DNA from 4 places in the Klebsiella sp. A52 genome. Region 1 is predicted to be linked to each of the others. Evidence: predicted binding sites of a transcription regulator. Region 1 holds the regulator's gene; each other region holds the start of a gene.

Region 1 (5,044 bases):
TGAACGCAGCAGGGACATAAAGGTAATTTTCTGCTGGGTTTCGCCAGCAGGTTTGACGACCGCCTTCAGACGAAAAGCCGGCAGCATCAACAGTATGGTGATAGCGAACAGGGTGGCGAAGATAGCCTGCCATTCCAGATGGACTAACAGCCAGCTGCCGAGTAACGGCGCCAGCGCCGGAGAGAGCCCGACCAGTGGCATGATCGTCGCGAAAATGCGGTTGGTGCGCTGGGCCGGATAGTAGTCGGTCACCATCGCCTGCCAGGTCACCGCGGCGGCGCATACGCCAATCGCCTGGACAAAACGCAGTACCAGCATCAGCGTCGCATCGCGTACCCACAGCATCCCAAGGCAGCCAAGAGCGAAGATAGCCAGCCCGGCGAGCAGAATCGGTTTCCGACCATAGCGGTCCGACAGCGGCCCCCAGAACAGCTGGCCGATCGCGAAGCCCGCGAGGAATAAGCTCAAGCTGGCGCTAACCGATGCGGCAGAGGTGTTGAGGTCTTGCTGAATGGCGGCAAAGGCCGGTAGATACATGTCGGTGGCCAGAAAGCCAAGCACGCTCAGGCCGCCCAGCCACACTAAAAATCCTTTCCCAGGTTGTTGCATAACGTTCTCTTTCTACTGATGCAGGTACGATGCCGCAGAGTGTAGGGAGTGTAATCCGCCTTGTGAAACGCTATTATTTGTCACATGCATTCAAAAATTTTGCAGGCAGAATATGTGGTCTGAATATTCCTTAGAAGTGGTTGATGCTGTGGCGCGTAACGGGAGTTTCAGCGCCGCGGCGCAGGAGTTGCACCGCGTACCTTCGGCGGTGAGCTATACGGTGCGACAACTGGAGGAGTGGCTTGCGGTTCCGCTTTTTGAACGTCGCCATCGTGATGTTGAATTGACCCCCGCCGGGCACTGGTTTTTGCAGGAAGGACGTTCTGTTATCAAAAAAATGCAGATCACCCGCCAGCAGTGCCAGCAGATTGCTAACGGCTGGCGTGGCCAGCTGTCGATTGCGGTGGACGATATCGTTAAACCGGCGCGGATGCGCCAGATGATTGTTGATTTTTATCGCCATTTTAGCGATGTCGAACTGATCGTTTTTCAGGAAGTTTTCAACGGCGTCTGGGATGCGTTAGCCGATGGGCGGGTAGAATTAGCTATTGGCGCGACGCGTTCGATTCCGGTGGGCGGGCGTTACGCTTTCCGCGATATGGGGATGCTGAACTGGCATTGTGTCGTCGCCAGCAGCCATCCGCTGGCGCAGATGGAAGGGCCGCTCAGCGATGACGTGTTGCGCAACTGGCCGTCACTGGTGCGCGAAGATACCTCACGCTCGCTGCCGAAGCGCACAACCTGGCTGCTGGATAACCAGAAGCGGGTGGTGGTGCCGGATTGGGAATCTTCAGCCACCTGTCTTTCAGCAGGATTGTGCGTCGGGATGGTGCCAGGCCACTTTGCCCGCCCGCATATTGATAGCGGGGAGTGGACGGCCTTAACGCTGGAAAACCCATTCCCGGATGCCGCCTGCTGCCTGACCTGGCAACAAAGCGATGCCTCACCCGCTTTGAGCTGGCTACTTGACTATCTTGGCGACAGCGAAACGTTGAATCGGGAGTGGTTGCGGGCGCCGGAATAACCGGCGCCGGGGGGAGGGCGTTAGCGGCGATAATCGACGAACGGGCCGTCGGCAACCGAGCGGCGCTCGATAAGACGCGGATGTACCTCAATGGACTGCGACTCTTCACGTTTATTAACAATGCGATCGAGCAGCATATTGAATGCCGCTTCCCCGAGCGAGTCCTTTGGCTGATGTATAGTGGTCAGCGCCGGGCTGAAGTAGCGGGCGTTACGCACGTTATCATAGCCGATCAGCGAAATGTCCTGCGGTACGCGCAGGCCCATTTCGTCGGCGGCGCAGATAGCGCCCATCGCCATGATGTCGCCGCCGCAGAACACGGCGGTTGGGCGGTGCTGCTGATTGAGGATCTGCTGCATGGCGCGGTAGCCGGATTCCGGTTCAAAGTCGCCCTGAACAATCCAGTTTTCCGGCACATTGATATGCGCTTCTTTCATTGCCTGCATGAAGCCTGCCAGGCGTCCGGCACCGGTGTTACGCTCAAGCGGGCCCGGAATAACGCCAATTTCACGATGGCCGCGTTCAATCAGGTAACGGCCGGCGATATAGCCGCCTTCAAAGGCATTATCGATAACCGAGTCGGTAAAGTCCGCTTTGGCTTCACCCCAGTCCATCACCACCATCGGGATATGACGATACTCTTCGAGCATACTGAGTACGGACTCCGGGTACTCGGAACACATCACCAGCAGGCCGTCAACGCGCTTTTGCGCCATCATAGACAAGTAGGCGCGCTGTTTTTCCGGATCGTTCCAGGCGTTGCCCAGAATCAGGGTATAGCCTTTCTGGAAGCAGCTTTTTTCTACGGATTCGATAATTTCAGCGAAATAGGCCGCTTCGCTGCTGGTGGCCAGCAGACCGATCGATTTAGTGTGATTGACTTTCAGGCTGCGAGCCACGGCGCTTGGCGAATAGTGGAGTTCTTTAATTGCCGCCCACACCGCATTGCGCGTCTCTTCCGCCACGAAACGGGTTTTGTTAATCACATGTGATACAGTTGTAGTGGAAACGTTTGCGCGTTTCGCTACATCTTTAATAGTTGCCATTACTTCTCACTCCAGACCTTGACCTGATCGTCTGATTATCGATACGTAAACGTTTGCCTATACACACCCTGTATACAATGATCAACATTGCAACACCTGGGAAAACGACACAGAACGACAGGAAGGGGTCAATGGCCGATACGCTTTCAAATTAGCGTGGGATTTTGTCCTATCTCGCGGCAAAGGGGAAGAGCAAAAATGTGCATCACTCTAAATCCGGGAAGATTTTTGCATATTTTTGTGCAAAAATGAGCAAGCTCACTTTCTATGTGGGGATAATCAGGGGAGAAAATTGATGGACACAAATTTAAAGTTTTCGCTGACAACGACGGTTATTGTTCTGGGTCTGATCGTCGCCGCCGCGTTGACCGCGGTACTGCACTGATTCCAGCAGGGAGGGGGCTTCCCCTCCTATCCCGCCATTATTAGCAGATCTGCAAAAATCTTTTGTCATTTCGTTTACTTCTGTTTTTCTGTGATTGATGTCATGCTTTTGGCTTCTGATGTAATGCCGTGTCCTGAATCGGCCTGATGGAGTCTCTGAATGAAAATCAACTTTCCCTTACTCGCGTTGGCGATCGGTGCCTTTGGTATCGGTACCACTGAGTTTTCCCCGATGGGATTACTGCCGGTTATCGCCAAAGGCGTAGATGTTTCTATTCCGGCCGCGGGGATGCTGATTAGCGCCTATGCCATTGGCGTGATGGTCGGCGCGCCGTTAATGACGTTACTGCTGTCGCATCGCGCTCGCCGCAATGCATTGATCTTCCTGATGGGGATCTTCACCCTCGGCAACGTGCTCTCTTCTATTGCGCCGGATTACACGACGCTACTGCTGTCGCGCATTATCACCAGCCTCAATCATGGCGCGTTCTTTGGCCTTGGCTCGGTCGTTGCCGCAAGCGTGGTGCCAAAACACAAACAGGCCAGCGCGGTTGCGACCATGTTTATGGGGCTGACCATTGCCAATATCGGCGGCGTACCGGCTGCCACCTGGCTTGGTGAAACCATCGGCTGGCGAATGTCGTTCCTGGCCACGGCGGGTCTGGGGTTAATTGCGATGGTAAGCCTGTGGTTCTCCCTGCCGAAAGGTAGCGCCGGCGAGCGTCCGAACGTGAAGCGCGAGCTGTCGGTATTAATGCGGCCTCAGGTACTCTCTGCGCTGTTGACCACCGTGCTGGGCGCCGGGGCAATGTTCACGCTGTATACCTACATTTCTCCGGTACTGCATACCATCACCAACGCTTCACCGCTGTTTGTTACCGCCATGCTGGTATTAATCGGCGTCGGTTTCTCGCTTGGCAACTATCTGGGCGGTAAGTTTGCCGACCGTTCAGTCTCCGGCACTTTGAAAGGATTCCTGCTGTTGTTGATTGCCATCATGTTGGCTATTCCGCTGCTGGCGCAATCGCAACTGGGTGCTGCCGTCAGCATGGTCGTGTGGGGCGCGGCAACCTTCGCGGTCGTTCCGCCGCTGCAGATGCGGGTAATGCGCGTGGCGCACGAAGCGCCGGGCCTGTCATCATCGGTGAATATTGGCGCTTTCAACCTCGGCAACGCGTTGGGCGCGGCGGCGGGCGGCGCGGTGATATCCGGCGGTCTCGGGTATGCTTTTGTGCCGGTGATGGGGGCGATTATTGCCGGGCTGGCGTTGGCGGTGGTGCTGTTTGGCGGGCGTTCGCAACCAGAAGAAGCATTAGCGAATAACTAAGTCGCACTAAGAAAAACCGCAGCGGGGTAATCCTGCTGCGGTTTTGTTTTTATGCTGCCAGGTTAGCGGCAACAAATTTCCAGTTTACCAGCGCCCAGAAGTGTTCCAGATAATTAGGACGGGCATTGCGGTAGTCGATGTAGTAGGCGTGTTCCCAGACATCAACGGTCAGCAGCGGCGTCGCATCGGTAGTCAGCGGAGTGCCGGCGTTGCTGGTGGAGACGATAGCCAGGCTGCCGTCTGCGTTTTTAACAAGCCAGGTCCAGCCTGCGCCGAAGTTTTTCGCCGCGGCATCGGTGAATTTCGCTTTAAAATCAGCGAAGCTACCGAAAGATTTGTTAATCGCTGCGGCCAGTTCGCCTTCCGGCTCACCGCCGGCGTTCGGCGCCAGGCAGTTCCAGTAGAAAGTGTGGTTCCAGACCTGCGCTGCGTTATTGAAGACGCCGCCTTCAGAAGAGCGAACGATCTCTTCCAGAGATTTGCCTTCAAAAGCGGTGCCTTTGATCAGGTTGTTGAGGTTGGTCACGTAGGCCTGGTGATGCTTACCGTAATGGTATTCCAGGGTTTCTGCGGAAATGTGCGGCGCCAGGGCGTCTTTTGCATATGGTAATGCAGGTAATTCAAACGACATTGCTACTCTCCTTATAACTTTTT
Region 2 (5,044 bases), 890 kb from region 1:
ACCTGAGCAGTTCGCGGGTCGGTACCGGCCGCGAGATGTTCGGCGCGCTGCGCGAGAAGCTCTCCGGAGCCGAGCAGGGCGCAACCTGCATCACTTTTTAAGACGATTCGATTTGTAGATCTGGCGAGAGAAAACTCTGATGAAAAACTGGAAAACAACTGCAGAAGCAATCCTGACTAACGGCCCGGTCGTACCGGTTATCGTGGTGAAAAAGCTGGAACACGCGGTGCCGATGGCGAAAGCGCTGGTTGCAGGCGGTGTACGCGTTCTGGAAGTCACGCTGCGCACCGAGTGCGCGCTGGAAGCTATCCGCGCTATCGCCAAAGAAGTGCCGGAGGCGATTGTCGGCGCCGGCACCGTGACGAACGTTGAGCAACTGAAAGCCGTAACTGAAGCAGGCGCGCAGTTCGCTATTAGCCCGGGCCTGACCGAGTCCCTACTGAAAGCGGCGACCGGCGAAGGTACTATCCCGCTGATCCCGGGTATTAGCACCGTATCCGAGCTGATGCTGGGCATGCAGTATGGCCTGAAAGAGTTCAAATTCTTCCCGGCGGAAGCGAACGGCGGCGTGAAAGCGCTGCAGGCGATTGCGGGTCCATTCGGCCACATTCGTTTTTGCCCGACCGGCGGCATCTCTCCGGCGAATTACCGCGACTATCTGGCGCTTAACAGCGTGCTGTGCATCGGCGGCTCCTGGCTGGTTCCGGCCGACGCGCTGGAAAACGGCGACTACGATCGCATCACCAAACTGGCCCGCGAAGCGGTAGAAGGCGCGAAATAATTTCTGCGCCTTAAATGACAGAAGCCCGGCCCGCGTGAGCGACCGGGCTTTTTTTATCCCTTCACGACAACCGCGGCGGCAGCGTTTTTGGCGCGGCTGATGGCTTCATCGACGTTGTCAGCAACCGCCAGCGTAACGCCCAGGCGACGCGCGCCGGCGATTTCCGGTTTGCCGAACAGCCGCAACTGCAGACCCGCGCCAACGGCGGCATGCAGATTGCCAAAGGTCACGTTCTCACTGGTTAGCTGCGGTAAAATCACCGCCGATGCCGCTGGTCCATACTGGCGGATGGCGCCGATCGGCAGGCCAAGGAAGGCGCGAACGTGCAGGGCGAATTCCGATAGATCCTGCGAGATCAGAGTGACCATGCCGGTATCGTGTGGGCGAGGGGAGACTTCGCTGAAGATAACCTCATCGCCGCAAACGAACAATTCAACGCCGAAGAGCCCATATCCACCCAGCGCCAGTACCACTTTGCGGGCGATCTCCTGCGCGCGTTGCAGCGCGAGATCGCTCATCAGCTGCGGCTGCCAGGATTCACGGTAGTCGCCATCTTCCTGACGATGGCCTACCGGGGCGCAAAAGTGGACGCCGTCGACGGCGCTGACGGTGAGCAGCGTAATTTCAAAATCAAAATTTACCACCCCTTCGACGATGACGCGTCCGGCGCCTGCGCGCCCGCCCTGTTGGGCGTATTGCCAGGCGGCGCTGAGCTGGTCAGCCGAGCGGATAAAGCTTTGGCCTTTACCCGAGGAACTCATTACCGGCTTAACGATACAAGGCAGACCAATTTCGGCGACGGCGGCGCGGAACCCTTCTTCACTGTCGGCAAAACGATAGGCAGAGGTGGGGATCTGCAGTTCTTCTGCCGCCAGCCGGCGAATGCCTTCGCGATTCATGGTGAGTTTCGCGGCCCGCGCGGTTGGCACCACTTTTTGCCCGGCTTGTTCAAGTTCAACCAGAGTGTCGGTGGCAATGGCTTCGATCTCCGGCACGATATAATCTGGCCTTTCTAAGGCGATCAGTTCACGCAGCGCGTCGCCGTGCAGCATGTTGATGACGTGCGAACGATGGGCCACCTGCATCGCCGGCGCATCGGGATAGCGGTCGACGGCGATGGTTTCAATACCCAGCCGCTGGCATTCAATGGCGACTTCTTTTCCGAGCTCGCCGGAACCTAACAACATTACCTTCGTGGCCGCGGGGCGCAGCGCGGTACCTAATAAAGTCATAACCTACTCTCAGCGTAAACAGAACATGCCGCGCATTATAAACGAAAACGTTTGCGTATGTCTTTATACGCGTAAGTTGAGAACGGCGGCGAAATTTGATATACTGTATATAAATACAGTACAAAGAGGCTGCACAATGGCGGTTGAAATCAAATACGTCGTGATCCGTGAAGGTGAGGAAAAAATGTCTTTTGCCAGCAAAAAAGAGGCCGATGCTTACGACAAAATGCTCGATTTGGCTGAGGTGCTCAATGACTGGCTGGTCGCGTGCCCGCTGGAATTAGATGAAGCTCAGCGTGACAATATGTCGATGTGGCTGGCCGAGCGCAAAGACGCCTTACACCACATTCTGAAGTCAGGGAAATTGCCGGAAGCAGAAGATCATGCTGAGGCGGCGGCAGAAATGCCGGAGTCTGCGCCTACAGAGGACGAGGCTCAGCCTGGTGCCGCCGAAGAAGGCGCCGCGAAAAAGCCGCGCAAAGCAAAGGCCGCCTGATAACCGGCGCAACGGAAATTTTCGCATCTTTAGCCAGCCATAACATTTCCTGACGTCTCGTCGTTTAGGCTGATGGCATCGCATCTCGCGCTATGAGGAATGTTATGGCTAACTGGCTTAATCAACTTCAGTCCCTGCTGGGTCAGCAGGGTAACCCCCTCTCCGCTGAAAAGTCGTCATCCGCTAAAAACCTGCTGCCCGGCGCATTGGGCGGTCTTGCGGGCTTATTGGTCGCCAGCAAGTCATCGCGCAAGCTGCTGGCGAAATATGGCACCGGCGCGCTGCTGGTTGGCGGCGGCGCGGTGGCAGGCAGCGTGCTGTGGAATAAGTATCAGCAAAAAATGCGCGGCCAGCAGGCGGATATCGCAATGCAGACATCTACCGCGGTTGCCCAGGAACCGGTTGTGCTTGATGCGCGCAGCGAGCGGCTGATTACCGCGCTAGTCTTTGCCGCCAAAAGCGACGGTCATATTGACGAACGTGAACGTCAGCATATAGAAGAGCAGTTGCGCGCGGCGAACATCGACGTGCAGGGCCGAGTGTTGATCGACAGGGTTTTAACCCAGCCGCTCGACCCGCAGCGGCTGGCGCAAAGCGTGCGCGATGGGCAAGAAGCGCTGGAAATCTACTACCTCAGCTGCGCGGTAATTGATATTGACCATTTTATGGAGCGCAGCTATCTGGATGCGCTCGGCGATGCGCTCAAGCTGCCTGAGGACGTTCGTCAGGAGATAGAACGCGATGTTCAGGCGCAAAAGCAGGCGCTTGATTCTTAAAAGAGAGCGTTTCGCTTGCATCGCTGGCCACTTTTGCCACCCTTATAGACACGACATCGTTCAGGGCGCTTGGCGCCCTGAGTGATTTTGTGATTCCATAATAAGACGCAGAAGAATAACGCATGCTACCGAAAGCCAAACGGATCCCCCACGCCATGACGCTACATGGCGACACTCGCATCGATAACTACTACTGGCTACGCGATGACGAACGCGCGCGCCCGGAAGTGCTGGAGTATCTCCATCAGGAAAATGACTACGGCAAAAAGGTGATGGATTCACAAAGCAGCCTGCAGGAGCGGGTGCTGAAGGAAATCATCGATCGCATTCCGCAGCGGGAGGTCTCCGCTCCCTATAGCAAAAATGGCTACCGCTATCGCCAGGTCTATGAACCAGGCTGTGAATACGCGATTTACCAACGTCAATCGGTGCTCAAAGAAGAGTGGGATGAATGGGAGATTTTGCTCGACGCCAACCAACGGGCGGCGAAGAGCGAATTCTATACTCTCGGCGGATTAGGCGTCGCGCCGAACAACCAGCTGATGGCGGTGGCGGAAGATTATCTTTCCCGCCGTCAGTACGGCTTACGTTTTAAGGATCTGAGCCGCGGCGAATGGTCGGCTGAGATCCTGGAAAACGTCACGCCAGGATTCGCCTGGAGTAATGACTCACGTTTTCTGTGGTATGTGCGTAAGCACCCGACCACGCTGCTGCCGTATCAGGTCTGGCGGCATGCCATTGGCACTAGTGCAGATAACGATGTGTTGGTCTACGAAGAGAAAGACGACACGTTTTACGTCAGCGTGCATAAAACCACCTCCCAGCAGTTTGTGGTTATTTATCTTGCCAGCGCCACCACCAGTGAAGTGTTACTCCTTAATCCGGAACTTCCCGATGCGGCACCGGTGTGCTTTTTGCCGCGACGCAAGGATCATGAATATAGCCTCGACCATTATCAGCACGCGTTTTATCTGCGCTCTAATCGCGAAGGTAAGAACTTTGGCCTCTACCGCACCGTGCTTCGCGACGAAGGGCAGTGGCAGACGTTGATCCCTGCGCGTCCTGACGTGATGCTTGAAGGTTTTACCCTGTTTACCGACTGGCTGGTGGTCGAGGAACGCCAGCGGGGCTTAACCAGCCTGCGGCAGATCAACCGTAAAACGCGAGAAGTGGTTGGCATCGCTTTTGACGATCCCGCCTACGTCACGTGGCTTGCCTATAATCCGGAACCGGAAACGTCAAGGCTGCGCTACGGTTATTCATCGATGACGACCCCGGATACGCTATTTGAGCTGGATATGGATACCGGCGAGCGGCGGGTTATCAAACAACAGGAAGTGCAGGGCTTTGACGCTGCCTGTTATCGCAGCGAACATTTGTGGGTGACAGCGCGTGACGGCGTGGAGGTGCCGGTATCGCTGGTCTATCACCGCGAACACTTTCGCAAAGGGGCCAACCCGTTACTGGTGTACGGCTATGGCTCTTACGGCGCCAGCATGGACGCCGATTTTAGCGCCAGCCGTCTGAGCCTGCTGGATCGCGGTTTTGTCTTTGCAATAGCCCATATTCGCGGCGGCGGCGAACTTGGTCAGCAGTGGTATGAAGACGGCAAATTCCTCAACAAGAAGAATACCTTTAACGATTATCTGGACGTCTGCGATGCGCTGCTGGCGCAGGGATATGGCGACCCTAAATTATGCTATGGCATGGGCGGCAGCGCCGGCGGCATGCTGATGGGCGTGGCGATAAACCAACGACC
Region 3 (5,044 bases), 500 kb from region 1:
TGATCTCCAGTTTGTCGCGACGGCCGTTGTGCAGCGCCGCCATGCGGTGCTGGCCAACAGAATCGGTTTGCGCGAAGGCTGCCTGCGCGCGGGCGATGGTCTCGTCATCCAGATGGGAGATTAAGCTCTCCGCCGCTTGCCATGCCTCTTCATTGGTTTCGCGAACGATGACGTGCAAACGAATACCAAAGCGGACGCTGCGGCCGAGGCGCGCGGCTTTCTCACGCACCTGGGCGATTTTTTCCGCCACCTGCGCCGGCGGTTCGCCCCAGGTCAGATAGAGGTCGACCTGTTCGGCGGCCAGATCCTGGGCAACGTCCGAGGAGCCGCCAAAGTAGAGCGGCGGTCGCGGCTGTTGCTGCGGCGGGAAGAGCAGTTTCGCCCCGCGTACGTGCTGATGTTTGCCGTGAAAGGTCACGGTTTCGCCTTCCATCAGTTTGCGCCAGATATGGGTGAACTCGGCGGAGGCTTCGTAGCGTTCGGTGTGGTCGAGGAATACGCCATCGCCGGCTAATTCATTTGGATCGCTGCCGGTGACCAGGTTGAACAGGGCCCGGCCATTAGAGAGCCGATCAAGCGTAGCTGCCTGGCGCGCGGCGACGGTAGGCGATACCACACTTGGGCGCAGCGCGACGAGGAACTTCAGCCGCTGGGTGACGGGGATCATTGAAGCGGCAACCAGCCAGGCATCTTCGCAGGAGCGTCCGGTGGGAATAAGTACGCCGGTAAAGCCGAGTCGGTCGGCGGTCTGGGCGATTTGCTGCAGATAGCTGTAGTCTACCGGGCGCGCCCCTTCGTCAGTACCCAGATAGCGGCCGTCACCGTGGGTGGGTAAGAACCAGAACATATTCAGACTCATGATTTCGCTCCTTGTGCGGGGGCAGGCTGCCAGATACGGTTTTGAATAGTGATTTTTTTCGGTACCAGCTTGTTCTCATAGAACAGATCGGCGGTTTGCTGTTGACGAGCAGCCGTTTCAGCGCTTACCGGGGATATCGCGGTTGGCGGACGATGGTCGAGATAGCTGGCGATTACCGCTTCGGGTAGCCCCATCGTTTTAGCCAGCAGGGCAATACTTTCCTGGCGATGGCTGATGGTCAGGGCATCCGCCTGGCTAAAGGTCGCCAACACGCCTTCGATAAAGGCGCCGTTCTTTTCGGCATAAGGGCGGGCGGCAAGATAGAACGAACCGGTCTGCTTCAGGTCGCTACCATCTTTCAGTACCCGTACCCCGCCTTGCAGCAGCGCCGCAGAGTAATAGGGATCCCAGATAGCCCAGGCGTCGACATTACCCTGCTGAAATGCGGCGCGGGCATCGGCGGGGGCAAGATATACCGGCTGGATATCGCTGAATTTCAGGCCTGCCTGCTGCAGAGCGCGCAGCAGCAGATTGTGCGAGCTGGAGCCCTTCTGGAACGCCACCTTACGTCCTTTCAGTTCTGCCACGCTTTTGATTGGGCTGTTATCGGCGACCAGAATCACTTCCGCTTTCGGTTTCGCAGGTTCCGCGCCGATATACACCAGATCGGCGCCGGCAGCCTGAGCGAAAATCGGTGGAATATCGCCAGTACTGCCGATATCAATACTGCCGACGTTCAGCGCTTCCAGCATTTGCGGTCCGGCGGGAAACTCGACCCATGAAATCTTCGTTTGCGGATAGCGCTGCTCCAGCAGTTGATGGCTCTTCGCCAGCACCATACTGACGCTGCCTTTCTGGTAGCCGATGCGTAACGCTTCCGGCGCCTGCGGGGCCGCATGCGTAATAAAGGAAAGCATGAGTAGCCCGCCGAGGGTCAGGGCACGCAGAGGATTAAGCATGCTCAACCCCCTGTAATGTCTTTAGTCCGGAGATACGGCTGTTGCGGCGATTCAGCGCCTGCCAGAAGGTCTCCAGCGCCTGGTCGAGACGGTTTTGCAGATTCGGTGTGAACTGCGGCTTGTGTTGATAATCGGTGACCTGGCTATCATCGGCGAAAACGCCATGTAAGATTTCCTGCGCTTTCAGGGCATTAAGCACCGGTTTCAGAGCGTAATCGACCGCCAGCATATGGGCGATGGTGCCGCCTGTCGCCAGCGGCAGGACAATTTTGCCTTCCAGAGCGCGTTCCGGCAGCAGGTCGAGCAGCGTCTTCAGCGCGCCGGAAAAAGAGGCTTTATAGACGGGGGTGGCGATAATCAGGCCATCGGCGCCGGCCAGTTGTTCATTTAAGGTATGCAGAGCGGGGTTATCGAAGCGGGCGTAAAGCAGATCTTCGGGATCAAAATTCTGTAAATGCCAGTGATAGACTTCGATGTCGGCTGCGGCAAGTTTCTCTCTGGTGTACTCCAGCAATGCGCTTGAGCGAGAAGGGTAGCGGGGACTGCCCGCGAGTGTAATAACGCGCATACTCTCTCCTTATAACCAAATGTTTGCATTTATCTATAATTGATAACATTTTATGGCAGTGTGACAGAGGGCGTTTATTTCCCTAAATGATTTTTCCGGCGTTAAATTGCCAAAATGCGCATAACAGGCGGCAGAGAAGTAAACGTTTGCGTTGGACGCGTGATTTTTTGTCGCAGGTCAATTCCCTTTCGGGCGCGGATCGAACATAATACGCCCCCGGTTTGCACACCGGGAATCCAGGAGAGTTCATGTACTATCCCTTCGTTCGTAAAGCTCTTTTTCAGCTCGATCCTGAGCGCGCTCATGAAGTAACCTTCCAACAATTACGCCGCGTAACCGGCACGCCGCTGGAAATACTGGTTCGGCAAAAAGTACCGTCGAAACCCGTTACCTGCATGGGGCTCACTTTCAAGAATCCGCTGGGGCTGGCGGCCGGGCTTGATAAAAACGGCGAGTGCATTGATGCGCTCGGTGCGATGGGCTTCGGCTCAATTGAAATTGGTACCGTAACCCCGCGTCCACAGCCGGGCAATGACAAGCCGAGGATCTTCCGTCTCGTCGATGCCGAAGGTTTGATCAACCGCATGGGCTTTAATAACCACGGTGTTGATAACCTGGTCGAGAATGTGAAAAAAGCGCATTTTGACGGCGTACTGGGGATTAATATCGGTAAAAATAAAGATACCCCGGTTGAGCAGGGTAAAGATGATTATCTGATTTGTATGGAAAAAGTCTATCCATACGCTGGATATATCGCCATTAATATCTCCTCGCCGAATACCCCAGGGCTACGTACTCTACAATATGGTGAAGCGCTGGATGATTTACTCGGCGGTATTAAAAATAAGCAGCTCGAACTTCAACAGAAACATCAAAAATATGTTCCTGTGGCGGTGAAGATCGCCCCGGATCTTTCCGTCGAGGAATTGATCCAGGTGGCCGACAGCTTAGTTCGCCATAATATTGATGGCGTCATTGCTACCAATACCACCCTCGATCGTTCACTGGTCCAGGGGATGAAGCATTGTGATGAAACCGGTGGGTTGAGTGGTCGTCCATTACAATTAAAAAGCACCGAAATTATTCGTATGCTGGCGACGGAATTAAATGGTCGTTTGCCAATTATCGGAGTTGGCGGTATTGACTCGGTGATTGCCGCTCGTGAAAAGCTGGCTGCTGGCGCCACGCTGGTGCAGATTTATTCCGGGTTTATTTTTAAAGGCCCGCCGCTGATTAAAGAAATTGTTACACACATCTAATCTTTTCCGTCTCTGAATCTTCCCCAGGGCTTTATTTCCGGCCCTGGTTGTTTTATATTCCTTCATTGTTGCTTATTTAGACATTTTAGTCTTTTCTTAATTTTAGAAATTATTCTGTAGCAGGATGCCATTGCTTTGCAGAAGGAAGTGGAAGAGGACGGGGGTAGAAATGCGGATTAAACCTGACGATAACTGGCGTTGGTATTACGACGAAGAGCATGACCGCATGATGCTCGATCTGGCCAATGGTATGTTATTTCGCTCACGTTTTGCCCGGCGCATGTTAACGCCTGACGCTTTCGCACCGTCGGGATTCTGCGTCGATGACGCGGCGCTTTATTTTTCTTTTGAAGAAAAATGCCGCGAAATTGAATTAAACAAAGAGCAGCGTGCCGAATTAGTATTAAATGCCTTAACCGCGATCCGTTTTCTAAAACCGCAGATGCCGAAGAGCTGGCATTTCACCACGCATCAGCAGAACTGGCAACCCGCCAGCGGCGACGCTGCCAGCGTGTGGATCAGCGATACCGGCGAGCAGGTCAATTTGCTGGTGGTCGAACCGGGTGAAAACGCCACGCTTTGCCTGCTGGCGCAGCCTGGACTAACTCTGGCTGGCCGGGTGATGCAGTTAGGCGATGTGATAAAAATTATGAATGACAGGCTGCAGCCGGCGCAGAGCGCGGCCAGCTACAGCCTCGGACAGGCGGTTTAAGGCGCCAGGCGCAGCGCGGTTTTCGGTACGCAGCTGCAGCATAAAATGGTGCCATCCGCGGCGACCGCATTTTTCTTTAACGGACTCACTTCTCCCTCTTCGAGGCGGATACGACAGCTGCCGCAGATCCCGGCGCGGCAGGAATAAGGGATACGAATACCCTGTTGTTCCAGTTGCTCCAGCAGTACCTGCTGGTTATTGCCGGTAAACTGTTGCCCTTGCCACTCAATCTCAACCGTCGCTTTTGGCTGCGTATCCGCCGCCAGGGTATCGTCGCTATCGCCGGCGCCATAGGCTTTAGCCGGACCACGGGTCAGCACTTCCACTTCATCACCCACGCGGATCACGCCGCTGTTGCGGGCGATCAGATTCTGGCCAAAATCGACATCGCCATTATCCTGCGCGGTACGAAAACGCTTTAACGTCTCCAGCGGTTCGCCGGACGGATGCTTTTGCCCACGTTCCGGGCTGACGGTGGTGAAAATGCAGCGGCTGCAGGGTTTGGCGACGTCAAATACTACCTCGCCGATGCGAATGACTTTCCAGCTATCTTCATCCCACGCCGCCGCGCCGGTGACCACCAGATTAGGGCGAAATTGTTCTATGCTTACGCTGGCAGGGCACCGCTGCTGCAGGTCGCGAAGTGAGGCCTCGTTGGCGAGCAGGTAGGGATAACCGTCGGCGAAG
Region 4 (5,044 bases), 310 kb from region 1:
TCACGATCGTGAACCAGCCGCACCACCAGCCGGTCCGTCGTCAAACGCACCTTGGGTACGTTACTGCGATAGCCAAACATTCCTCACTCCTGTTCCCTGCCCCAAACTGATATCTTTCACTATACCTTCCCTGAGTGAAGGTGTGAAAACAGCAACATACCATTTTCTGCACCATCTCCATTTTTCGATGAATAGCCTCAATCGATCTTGCTTTTTGATAAAAAAATATTGTCGCCAGTATGCTGGGAAAATAACCGGCGCACCCGCAGAATATCTAAGCTTATCTTTCTTTTTCCCTGGAGGGGAAATGTCCCGCGTATCGCAGGCAAGGAGCCTGGGTAAATATTTCCTGTTAGTCGATAACATGCTGGTTGTTCTCGGCTTTTTTGTCGTATTCCCCCTGATATCGATCCGTTTTGTCGACCAGATGGGCTGGGCAGCGCTGATGGTCGGTATTGCCCTCGGTCTGCGTCAGCTGGTGCAACAAGGTTTAGGCATCTTCGGTGGGGCGATCGCCGATCGTTTTGGCGCTAAACCGATGATCGTCACCGGGATGCTGATGCGCGCCGGCGGTTTCGCGGCGATGGCCGTCGCCCATGAGCCCTGGGTACTCTGGCTCTCGTGCATTTTGTCCGGTCTCGGCGGCACACTGTTCGACCCGCCGCGAGCGGCGCTGGTGGTCAAGCTGGTGCGCCCGCATCAACGCGGTCGCTTCTTCTCTATCCTGATGATGCAGGATAGCGCCGGCGCGGTAATCGGCGCCCTGCTAGGCAGCTGGCTATTACAGTACGATTTCCGTCTGGTATGCAGCGCGGGGGCGGCGCTTTTTATTGCCTGCGCCGCGTTTAACGCCTGGTACCTACCGGCCTGGAAACTCTCGACGGTCAAAACGCCGGTCCGCGAAGGGTTGGGGCTGGTGTTACGCGATAAGCGCTTTGTCACTTACGTGCTGACCCTGACCGGTTACTACATGCTGGCCGTACAGGTGATGCTCATGCTGCCGATTATGGTTAACGATATTGCGGGTTCTCCGGCGGCGGTGAAATGGATGTATGCCATTGAAGCGACAATTTCCCTGACCCTGCTGTACCCCATCGCCCGCTGGAGCGAAAAACGTTTTCGCCTCGAGCATCGTCTGATGGCGGGTTTGCTGGTAATGACGGCGGCGATGCTGCCGATTGGCTTAACCAGCACGCTACAGCAGCTCTTTACCCTGATTTGTATCTTTTATATCGGGTCGATCATTGCCGAACCCGCGCGCGAAACGCTGGGCGCGTCACTGGCCGATGCCCGCGCTCGCGGCAGCTATATGGGTTTCAGCCGCCTTGGCCTGGCCTTCGGCGGCGCGCTGGGGTACGCCGGCGGCGGCTGGCTGTTTGATGCCGGTAAAGTGCTCAGTCAGCCTGAACTCCCGTGGTTGATGTTGGGCATTATCGGCTTTGCGACATTCATTGCATTGTGGTGGCAGTTCAGCCAGAAACGGTCGGCTTCCGGTATGCTGGAACCGCGCATCTGACGCGCGGCCAAAGTGGTAATCCTTTTTTTCAGCATTTTCCGCTAGTACAAGCGGGGCTAGCAGACCATGCTGCTTTGTGTCAGCATTAGCCATGGCATGACGTTAAGGAACCCAATGAAAAAGATGTTGATCGCGGCCGCGCTGATTGTCAGCGGCCTTCTGAGCGGATGTAACCAGCTTACGCAATACTCGGTGAGCGAGCAGGAGATTAACCAGGCGCTGCAGAAACGTAATCACTTCGCCAAAGATATCGGCCTGCCTGGCGTAGCGGATGCGCATATTGAACTGCAAAACCTGACCAGCGCCATCGGTCGTGAAGAGCCTAACAAAGTGGCGCTGAGCGGAACCGCTAATCTGGATCTGAATTCGCTGTTTGGCAATCAGAAAGCGACCATCGACCTGAAGCTTAAAGCGCTGCCGGTGTTCAATAAAGAGCAAGGCGCGATTTATCTGCGTGAAATGGAAGTCGTCGATGCGAAAGTTAAGCCGGAAAAGCTCACCTCCGTGGTACAGACGCTGATCCCCTATCTGAATCAGTCGCTGCGCAGCTATTTCAACCAGCAACCGGCCTACGTTCTGCGTGAAGATGCCAGCACCGGCGAGGCCTTAGCGAAGAAATACGCGAAAGGAATTGAAGTGAAACCGGGCGAGATAATCATCCCCTTCACTGACTAAACGATAAGGGCGCTGAATATAGCGCCCTTAATTTTTTACGGAAATGAGTGCAAAGGAAAACGTTTACGCTTATCCTTAGTGCCCGGCAAAAAACAGCCCTGATGACTGAACCAATTAGCCGGAGCCTTCCATGACAGCACAACCCCAGGTATTGAAAATCCGCCGCCCAGACGACTGGCATATCCATCTTCGCGATGATGATATGTTAAAAACCGTCGTGCCTTACACCAGTGAGTTTTATGGCCGGGCGATCGTGATGCCGAATCTGGTACCGCCGGTAACGACCGTCGCTGCTGCCATTGCTTACCGCCAGCGCATCATCGATGCGATTCCCGCCGGGCATGATTTCACTCCGCTGATGACCTGCTACCTGACCGACACGCTCGACCCGGACGAACTGGAACGCGGATTCCATGAAGGCGTATTTACCGCAGCCAAACTCTACCCGGCAAACGCCACCACCAACTCCAGTCACGGCGTGACCAGCACCGATGCCATTATGCCGGTGCTGGAACGGATGGAAAAACTGGGCATGCCGCTACTGGTGCACGGCGAAGTTACCCACGCTGATATTGATATCTTCGATCGCGAAGCGCGCTTTATCGAGACGGTGATGGAACCGCTGCGCAAACGGCTGCCGGGGTTAAAAGTGGTCTTCGAACATATCACCACCAAAGATGCCGCTGAATACGTGCGCGACGGCAACGAACTGCTGGCCGCCACCATCACGCCGCAGCATCTGATGTTTAACCGCAATCATATGCTGGTTGGCGGTATTCGTCCGCATCTATACTGCCTGCCGATCCTCAAGCGTAATGTCCACCAGCAGGCGCTGCGTGAACTGGTCGCCAGCGGGTTCAGTCGCGCCTTCCTCGGCACCGACTCCGCCCCGCACGCGCGCCACCGTAAAGAGGCCAGCTGCGGCTGTGCGGGCTGTTTCAATGCCCCAACCGCGCTCGGCAGCTACGCCACCGTCTTTGAAGAGATGAACGCGCTGGCGCATTTTGAGGCTTTCTGCTCGCTGAATGGCCCGCGCTTCTACGGCCTGCCGGTGAATGAAAGCTACGTTGAACTGGTACGCGAAGAAAGCACCGTTGCCGAAAGCATCGCCCTTCCAGGCGATACGTTGGTGCCGTTCCTGGCCGGTGAAACCGTGCGTTGGACGATGAAAAAATAAAGTTTTTTGCCCCCTGTTGTAAATGCGCAAGCATTACTGTATAAATAAACAGTATATTACCCAGGGGGCCATTATGCGCATCGAAGTGTCAATTGCCAAAACCACAGCCTTACCCAGCGGCGCGCTGGAAGCGCTGAATAACGAACTCTCTAAACGTATCGCTCAACACTACCCGGAACGTGAAAACCAGGTCACGGTACGTTATGCCGCCGGCAATAATTTGTCGGTCATCGGTGGTTTGAAAGAAGACAAAGACCGGATTAGCGAAATCCTGCAGGAAACCTGGGAAAGCGCCGACGACTGGTTTATCCACGACTAAGCCTCCGGGTTTGCTTACGCAAAATCAATTTGCTCCCTCATTGTGCTTTTTTTTGCCGGGTCGCCCCGGCTTTTTTATCTCCGCTTATAACTAAGACTTTCCTTAATATCCTGATAAATTCCTTAAAAAATAATGAGACCCAGGACGAAACTCGCGCAAAAAACCGCCAATCAGAGCAAAATTTGTCTCTAATTATTTATTTTCTCGAGTTTGTACTTAACTGCTGATATAATTAACGTGCTTCAGAAAACAAGCATTAAACCTCGAGAATTGTTGTCTTTTAACATATGAATAAGGGGTTATGATGGAAAAGAATAATGAAGTCATCCAGACCCATCCCCTCGTCGGATGGGACATCAGCACCGTTGATAGCTACGATGCGCTGATGTTGCGCCTGCACTACCAAAACCCCACGCAAGAAAGCAATAAAGAAGCAGAAATTGGCCAGACGCTATGGCTAACGACGGATGTCGCACGTCAGTTTATTTCTATTCTGGAAGCAGGAATAGCGAAGATAGAATCTGGCGATTACCAGGAAAATGAGTATCGCAGACATTAGCATCACCGATGATGTCTAAATATTCACTGAACAGGCACCTGCGGGTGCCTGAATTATTTTTCGCGCTTGTACATCCGGCTGATGTTAATTACCCTGCTAATAAAACAATAACCCGGAACTCACCATGCAATACGACCTCATCATTATCGGTAGTGGCTCCGTTGGCGCTGCCGCCGGCTATTACGCCCGTCGCGCCGGTCTGAATGTCCTGATGACCGATGCCCACAAACCGCCGCACCAGGAAGGCAGCCACCATGGCAGTACGCGGCTGATTCGTCACGCCTATGGCGAGGGCGAAAGATACGTGCCGTTGGTGCTACGCGCCCAGCAGCTATGGGACGAATTTGCGCAAAGTAGCGGCGAGGCCGTATTCGAAAAAACTGGGGTTATTAACCTTGGCCCCGCTAGCTCCGATTTTCTCAATAACGTGGCTCACAGCGCGCGTCAGTTCGAGCTTAACGTGGAAGAGTTGGATGCTGAGGCGGTCATGAAACGTTGGCCGGAGATTCGTATTCCGCAAGATTACCGGGCTATTTTTGAACCGGCTTCCGGCGTGTTACGCAGCGAGCTGGCGGTAGAAACCTGGATTCGCCTGGCGCGCGAAGCGGGCTGCGCCCAACTGTTCAACTGCCCGGTTACCGCAATTCACCATCACACCGACGGCGTGACCATCGATACCGCCGATGGTAGCTACAGCGGCAAAAAACTGCTGATCAGCGCCGGAACCTGGGTAACAAAATTATTGCCGGAACTGCCCATTCAACCGGTACGTAAAGTCTTCGCCTGGTTCCAGGCCGA

The links. Region 1 encodes PurR, which represses purine synthesis genes. Its sites were predicted from a motif close to CANGCAAACGTTTGCNTG; they were not measured.
Region 2: purT (formate-dependent phosphoribosylglycinamide formyltransferase) is a predicted target of PurR. The motif match lies at 2,054-2,071, and genes of this name have one in related genera.
Region 3: pyrD (quinone-dependent dihydroorotate dehydrogenase) is a predicted target of PurR. The motif match lies at 2,522-2,539, and genes of this name have one in related genera.
Region 4: pyrC (dihydroorotase) is a predicted target of PurR. The motif match lies at 2,244-2,261, and genes of this name have one in related genera.

The regions. Positions count from the first base shown of each region.
Region 1 is NZ_CP074437.1:4,134,048-4,139,091, reverse strand. Features, by position in the region: gene punC (purine nucleoside transporter PunC) at 1-609, opposite strand, end outside; gene punR (DNA-binding transcriptional activator PunR) at 722-1,633, shown strand; gene purR (HTH-type transcriptional repressor PurR) at 1,654-2,679, opposite strand; gene KGA69_RS19560 (cytochrome bd-I oxidase subunit CydH) at 2,975-3,064, shown strand; gene KGA69_RS19555 (MFS transporter) at 3,224-4,390, shown strand; gene sodB (superoxide dismutase [Fe]) at 4,440-5,021, opposite strand.
Region 2 is NZ_CP074437.1:3,243,395-3,248,438, forward strand. Features, by position in the region: gene edd (phosphogluconate dehydratase) at 1-101, shown strand, start outside; gene KGA69_RS15310 (bifunctional 4-hydroxy-2-oxoglutarate aldolase/2-dehydro-3-deoxy-phosphogluconate aldolase) at 140-781, shown strand; gene purT (formate-dependent phosphoribosylglycinamide formyltransferase) at 835-2,013, opposite strand; gene KGA69_RS15320 (YebG family protein) at 2,150-2,509, shown strand; gene KGA69_RS15325 (tellurite resistance TerB family protein) at 2,614-3,285, shown strand; gene ptrB (oligopeptidase B) at 3,408-5,044, shown strand, end outside.
Region 3 is NZ_CP074437.1:4,630,818-4,635,861, reverse strand. Features, by position in the region: gene ssuD (FMNH2-dependent alkanesulfonate monooxygenase) at 1-859, opposite strand, end outside; gene KGA69_RS21995 (sulfonate ABC transporter substrate-binding protein) at 856-1,818, opposite strand; gene ssuE (NADPH-dependent FMN reductase) at 1,811-2,386, opposite strand; gene pyrD (quinone-dependent dihydroorotate dehydrogenase) at 2,635-3,645, shown strand; gene zapC (cell division protein ZapC) at 3,815-4,357, shown strand; gene KGA69_RS21975 (YcbX family protein) at 4,354-5,044, opposite strand, start outside.
Region 4 is NZ_CP074437.1:4,440,152-4,445,195, forward strand. Features, by position in the region: gene rimJ (ribosomal protein S5-alanine N-acetyltransferase) at 1-80, opposite strand, end outside; gene mdtH (multidrug efflux MFS transporter MdtH) at 308-1,516, shown strand; gene KGA69_RS21030 (lipoprotein) at 1,631-2,191, shown strand; gene pyrC (dihydroorotase) at 2,322-3,368, shown strand; gene dinI (DNA damage-inducible protein I) at 3,442-3,687, shown strand; gene bssS (biofilm formation regulator BssS) at 3,992-4,246, shown strand; gene solA (N-methyl-L-tryptophan oxidase) at 4,371-5,044, shown strand, end outside.